2 regions of the Kitasatospora sp. NPDC059673 genome follow, and region 2 is predicted to be linked to the other one. Evidence: predicted binding sites of a transcription regulator. Region 2 holds the regulator's gene; the other holds the start of a gene.
What was found. Region 2 encodes HspR, which represses chaperone genes until heat shock. Its sites were predicted from a motif close to TTGAGNNNNNNNNNCTCAA; they were not measured.
Positions count from the first base shown of each region.

Region 1: a site for HspR is predicted at 1,512-1,530, ahead of lon (endopeptidase La). Genes of this name have one in related genera too.

Region 1 covers NZ_JBHWEN010000008.1:198,059-201,227, forward strand. The annotation lists gene lon (endopeptidase La) at 1-1,489, opposite strand, end outside; gene ACFV18_RS12725 (rhomboid-like protein) at 1,615-2,304, opposite strand; gene ACFV18_RS12730 (response regulator transcription factor) at 2,664-3,169, shown strand, end outside.
Region 2 covers NZ_JBHWEN010000021.1:11,892-15,060, reverse strand. The annotation lists gene grpE (nucleotide exchange factor GrpE) at 1-353, shown strand, start outside; gene dnaJ (molecular chaperone DnaJ) at 493-1,641, shown strand; gene ACFV18_RS23410 (heat shock protein transcriptional repressor HspR) at 1,649-2,167, shown strand; gene ACFV18_RS23405 (helix-turn-helix domain-containing protein) at 2,372-3,169, shown strand, end outside.

The DNA of each region.
Region 1 (3,169 bases), on a different contig from region 2:
GGACCAGGTCCATCCGGTCCAGCAGCGGCTCCGGGATCGCCTCCAGCACATTGGCGGTGGCCAGGAACACCACGTCGGACAGGTCGAGCTCGACCTCCAGGTAGTGGTCCCGGAAGGTGTGGTTCTGCGCCGGGTCCAGCACCTCCAGCAGCGCCGCCGCCGGGTCGCCCCGGTAGTCCGAGCCGACCTTGTCGATCTCGTCCAGCAGCACCACCGGGTTCATCGTCCCGGCCTCCTTGATCGCCCGGACGATCCGGCCGGGGATCGAGCCCACGTACGTCCGCCGGTGGCCGCGGATCTCCGCCTCGTCCCGGACGCCGCCGAGGGCCACCCGGACGAACGACCGGCCCATCGCCTTCGCCACGGATTCGCCGAGCGAGGTCTTTCCCGTCCCCGGAGGGCCGACCAGGGCCAGCACCGCTCCCCCGCGCCGGCCGCCGATCTGCCCGAGGCCCTGCTCGGCCCGGCGCTTGCGCACCGCCAGGTACTCGACGATCCGGTCCTTCACGTCCGCCAGCCCGTTGTGGTCGGCGTCCAGCACGGCCCGCGCACCGGGCAGGTCGTACGAATCCTCGGAGCGCTCGTTCCACGGCAGCTCCAGCACGGTGTCCAGCCAGGTGCGGATCCACGAGCCCTCGGGCGACTGGTCACTGGAACGCTCCAGCTTGTCGACCTCCTTGAGCGCCGCCTCCCGCACCTTCTCCGGCAGCTCCGCCGCCTCCACCCGCGCCCGGTAGTCGTCCTCCTCCGAACCTGCCTCACCGTTCAGCTCCGCCAGCTCCTTGCGGACGGCCTCCAGCTGGCGGCGCAGCAGGAACTCCTTCTGCTGCTTGGCGACGCCCTCCTCGACGTCCTTGCGGATGGTGTCGTTGACCTCCTCCTCCGCGAGGTGCTCGCGCAGCAGCCCCAGCGCGTACTCCAGCCGGGCCGGACGGTCGGCCTCAAGCAGCACCTTCAGCTTCTGCTCGGCGGTGGCGAACGGCGCGTACCCGATGTTGTCCGCGAGCTCGCCGATGTCCTCGATCGCGGCCACCCGGTCGACGATCTGCCACGCTCCGCGCTTGCGCAGCCACTTGGTGGACAGCGCCTTGTACTCCTTGACCAGCTCGGCCGCGCGGCCCGCCACCGGCAGCCCGGCGTCCGACTCCTGGAACGGCGTGGTCTCCACCCACAGCGCCGCCCCCGGCCCGGTCGTCCCCCGGCCGATCCGCACCCGGCGCACGGCCCGCACCAGCGCCGCCGGATCCCCGTCCGCCAGCCGCCCGACCTGCTCGACCGTCGCCAGCGCTCCCACCGCCGCGTACGACCCGTCCAGCCGCGGCACCAGCAGGACCTGCGGCTTCCCCCCGTTGCTCCCCGCCCTGGCCGCCTCCACGGCGGCCCTCACCTCCGGATCCGAAAGCTCCAGCGGAACCACCATGCCAGGGAGCACCACCTCGTCGTCGAGGGGCAGCACGGGCAGAGTGAGCGGAACGGACGTCGATGCCATGATCTCTCCCCAGTCAGTGAAGTTGAGCTGACCTGACTAAGGTTTGCGACACCTCAATTGTTCCCCGCTGGCTGTTCACTCCGAGAGAAACTCCCCCGGAGGATCGCAGCACCCTCAATGACCTGCTACGAAGCAGCAGTCGCGGCCTTCCAGGCCCTGGCCCGCTCCGGCCCGCGCGGCCCCCGGCCCCGCCTCAGCCACGGCCACAGCCCGACTCCGAGCAGCAACGCGGCGGGGTGCCCGACCGAAGTCACCAGATCGGGGTCGGACAGCAACTGGTGTCCGATCAACGCCAGCCCCGCCCCCAGCGCGAGGGCCCGCCCCGGCCGCGGCAGCAGCCCGGCCAGCCCGCCGAGAGAGGCCAGCACTCCGTAACTGACCCCGATGTCCATCGCGTCCAGCACATCGGGCCCTGCCGCACCCCCCGCCACAGTGGCGACAGCCACCCCCTGCGAGAGCAGCGTCGCCCCGATGTGCCCGGCTCCGAAGACGCCGAGGGCACGGAGTCCCCCGGCCCGCCGTTCAAGAGGTGCGACGGTGAAGAGGAAGGCCCAGAAGTAGGGCGCCCACACCGAGCCGGCGACCCACAGGCCGCTGCCGATGAGGGAGACCACGGGGTGGACGAGCAGGTTGTGCGCGTCGGTGGAGGACACCGACTGGAGCCGGTGCACCGTCTCGGGGTCGCCGAAGCGGGCGTAGAGCGTGGTGCCGAGCAGCAGGGCGAGGTAACCGAGCGCGAACGGGTTCGTTCGCGGGGTGGGGACGGCCCGCAGGCCGGGGCGGATCAGCCGTCGTCGCAGTGCCGCGCTGGTCATCGTGCCTCCCGAACGCCTCGTCGGCCCCACGATACGGGTGGCAGGTGAGAGGTGTCTGGGTAAGTCCTGTGAAGACCGCTGTCCGTGCATATGCCGCTCGCACACGTACCGTTACAGGTCGCAAGTGCTTTGGGTAAGGTACTGGCCCGTGCCCGTCCGAACGGGGACCTGCCAAGCATGACGGTGCGCGGCCGGAATCCTCCGGTCGGCCCCGCCCGGGCGGGTGCGGCGTCCGTACGCTGCCAGGTGCAGCACCGGCGGGCGGGGCAACAGCCCACGACGGAACAAGACGACTACGACGCGGAGCCCGCTGTCCCCACAGGCGGCCGGCCCGCAGCCCTGGGGGCGGTGGCGTGACCGTGACAGAGATCCAGCAAGAGACGATCAGCAGTGGGCCGGTGGGTACCCAGCGACGGGTGCTCGTCGTGGAGGACGAGCCGACCATCGCGGAGTCGATCGCGGCGCGGCTGGGAGCCGAGGGCTTCAAGGTGGCGGTGGCCCACGACGGGCCGGGCGCGGTGGACGGGTTCCACACCTGGCAGCCCGACCTGGTGGTGCTCGACATCATGCTGCCGGGCTTCGACGGCCTGGAGGTGTGCCGCCGGATCCAGGCCCAGCGCCCGGTGCCGGTGCTGATGCTGACCGCACGGGACGACGAGACGGACCTGCTGGTCGGTCTGGGCGTCGGCGCGGACGACTACATGACCAAGCCGTTCTCGATGCGCGAGCTCGCGGCCCGGGTGAACGTGCTGCTGCGCCGGGTGGAGCGCGCCCAGCAGGCGGCCCGCACTCCGGCTCTCGGCAGCCTGCGTTTCGGCGAACTGGAGATCGACCACGTGCAGCGCCGGGTCCGGCTGGGTTCGGG
Region 2 (3,169 bases):
TGGAGTCGCTGATCCCGGTGCTGGACGACATCGGCCGGGCCCGCGAGCACGGCGAGGTGACGGGTGGCTTCAAGTCCGTCGCCGAGTCGCTGGAGACGGTCGTCGCCAAGCTCGGGCTGCAGCAGTTCGGCAAGGAGGGCGAGCCCTTCGACCCGACCATCCACGAGGCGCTGATGCACAGCTACTCGTCGGACGTCACGGAGGACACCTGCGTGCAGATCCTCCAGCCCGGGTACCGGATCGGCGAGCGGATCATCCGCCCGGCGATGGTCGCGGTCGCGGAGCCCCAGCCGGGCACCCAGACCGCCGGCGAACCGGACGGCGACAAGGCTGACGGCTCGTCCGACAGCTGAGTAGAGTCCCTGAGCGCTGCGGAGTCGTACGTCGTCCAGTACGGCGGCCGGCTCCGCAGCGCCGTATTACGGCTCTGCACAACAGCACGCTTCACCAACAGACTTCAGGATTGATTACGGGAGGTGGCGGTCAAAGGCCATGAGCGCTAAGGACTACGTGGAGAAGGACTACTACAAGGTCCTCGGCGTGCCCAAGGACGCCACCGCCGCCGAGATCAAGAAGACCTACCGCAAGCTGGCCCGGGAGTTCCACCCGGATGCCAACAAGGGCGATGCCAAGGCCGAGGAGCGGTTCAAGGACATCTCCGAGGCGTACGACGTGCTCTCCGACGAGAAGCGCCGCAAGGAGTACGACGAGGCACGCTCGCTGTTCGCCGGCGGCGGCTTCCGGCCGGGCGGCGGCGCGGGCGGCGCGGGCGGCTTCGACTTCGGCGACCTGTTCAACGGCGGGGCCGGCGGCAGCGGCGGGCTCGGCGACGTGTTCGGCGGCCTGTTCAACCGCGGCGGCCGGCAGACCGCGCAGCCGCGCCGCGGCGCGGACGTCGAGACCGAGGTCACCCTGAACTTCGAGGAGGCCGTGGACGGCGCGACGGTGCCGCTGCGGATGACCTCCCAGGCCGCCTGCCGGGCCTGCGCCGGCACCGGCGCCAAGACCGGTACCACCCCCCGGGTCTGCCCGACCTGCGTCGGCGCGGGCACCGTCAGCCGGGGCCAGGGCGCGTTCGCGCTCTCCGAGCCCTGCCGGGACTGCAAGGGCCGCGGCATGATCGTCGACGACCCGTGCACCGTCTGCCACGGCAGCGGCCGGGCCTCCTCGGCCCGCACCATGCAGGTCCGGATCCCGGCCGGCGTGCAGGACAACCAGCGCATCCGGCTCAAGGGCAAGGGCGCCCAGGGCGAGCGCGGCGGCCAGCCCGGCGACCTGTACGTCACCGTGCACGTCGACTCGCACCCGGTGTTCGGGCGCAAGGGTGACAACCTCACCGTGACGGTGCCGGTCAGCTTCCCCGAGGCCGCACTCGGCGGCACCATCGAGGTGCCGACCCTGAACGGACCGGCCGTGAAGCTCAAGCTGCCCCCGGGCAGCGCCAACGGCCTGACCATGCGGGCCCGCGGCAAGGGCGCCACCCGCAAGGACGGCACCCGTGGAGATCTGCTGGTCACTGTCGAGGTCGCCGTACCCAAGATCGTCAGCGGCGACGCCCTGAGCGCACTGGAGCAGTACCGCGAGGCCACCGCCTCGGACGACCCGCGAGCCGCCCTGTTCAAGGCGGCGGAGGGAGCGTGAGACCCCGATGAGTCCCCACCCCGACAGCCCGCGCGGCGCCGAGGGCCGGATCGGCGCCGGCATCGGCGAGGGCCTGCCCGGCGCGGGCCGCCGCCCCGCCGGCCCGCCGACGTACATCCTCACCGAGGACACCCCGGTCTACGTGATCTCGGTCGCCGCCGAGCTCTCCGGTCTGCACCCGCAGACCCTGCGCCAGTACGACCGGCTCGGCCTGGTCTGCCCCGACCGCACCGCCGGGCGCGGGCGGCGCTACTCCGCCCGCGACATCCAGCAGCTGCGCGAGGTCCAGCGGCTCTCCCAGGACGAGGGCATCAACCTGGCCGGAATCAAGCGGATCATCGAACTGGAGAACCAGGTCGCCGCGCTGCAGTCCCGGGTCTCCGAGCTGGTCGACGCCCTGGAGGGCGCCGCCGCCACGCTCCAGCAGCGCGAGGCCGCCGTGCACGCCTCCTACCGCCGCGACCTGGTGCCCTACCAGCAGGTCCAGCAGTCCAGCGCGCTGGTGGTCTGGCGTCCCAAGCGCTGAATCCGGCCCTCCGGTCACCGACCGCCGGCACCCCGATCCGACGCGGGGTGCCGGCGGTTCGCGGTTCCGTGAGAGAGTTCCCCTGGATCGAATCCGGAGGGTCGGACCGGGCCGTCCCTCCAGCTCTTCGACAAAAGACTTGCCGCCTGGAATCCTGACAAGGAGGATCCCCGGTGTGATCGAAGCGACGGCGAGGAGCCGCAAATGAGTGGAAAGGCTCCATTCGGCTCCGTGGCGGCGGGGACGACCACGGTCCTGACCGCGGAAGCCCGTGACCTGTACCTGAGGGTGGTCCGGGCCGGCGGGCAGCACCCGCAATCAGCCGCCGACCCGGTGGAAGCGGCGGCATTGGCCGAACTCGTCGGACTCGGACTGCTGGTTCCGGACACCACCGAGGCCGGCCATCTGATCGCAGTCGACCCGACCCAGCTCGCCGCCGGTTTGGCAAATACCTGGCAACGACAGGCTTTGGACCTGCTGTCCCGGACGATTTCCCTGCCGACCGAATTCCACGACCTTTTCCAGGCGTACCACTCGCCCGCCGACCTCGGCGGCTCGATCGAGTACGTCCGCGGGAAGGTGCTCATCAATCAGAAGATCCAGCAGTACGTCGATTCCGGAATGAAGGAGGCGCTCGCCCTCCAGCCCGGTGGCCCCCGCCCGCCGGAATTGCTGGATGCCACCTTCGAGCGCGATCTCAGCAGCCTGAGCCGCGGCACCACGATGCGCACCATCTACCACGCGAGCACCCGCTACCATCAGCCCACCCGCGATTACGTCGCCAAGCTGACCAAGGCCGGCGGGCAGTACCGCACGCTCGACGAACCGTACGGCCGGCTGATCGTGCTCGACCGCCGCCTCGCCGTCATCCCGGTGGGCGACGACATGGGCCTGGCGGCGTTCATCCACGAACCGGCCATCGCCGCCTATCTCACGGACGCCGTTTTCGAACCGAGTTGGAACCGGGCGCTCACCTTCGACGGCGATCGCTCCGTACCCCAA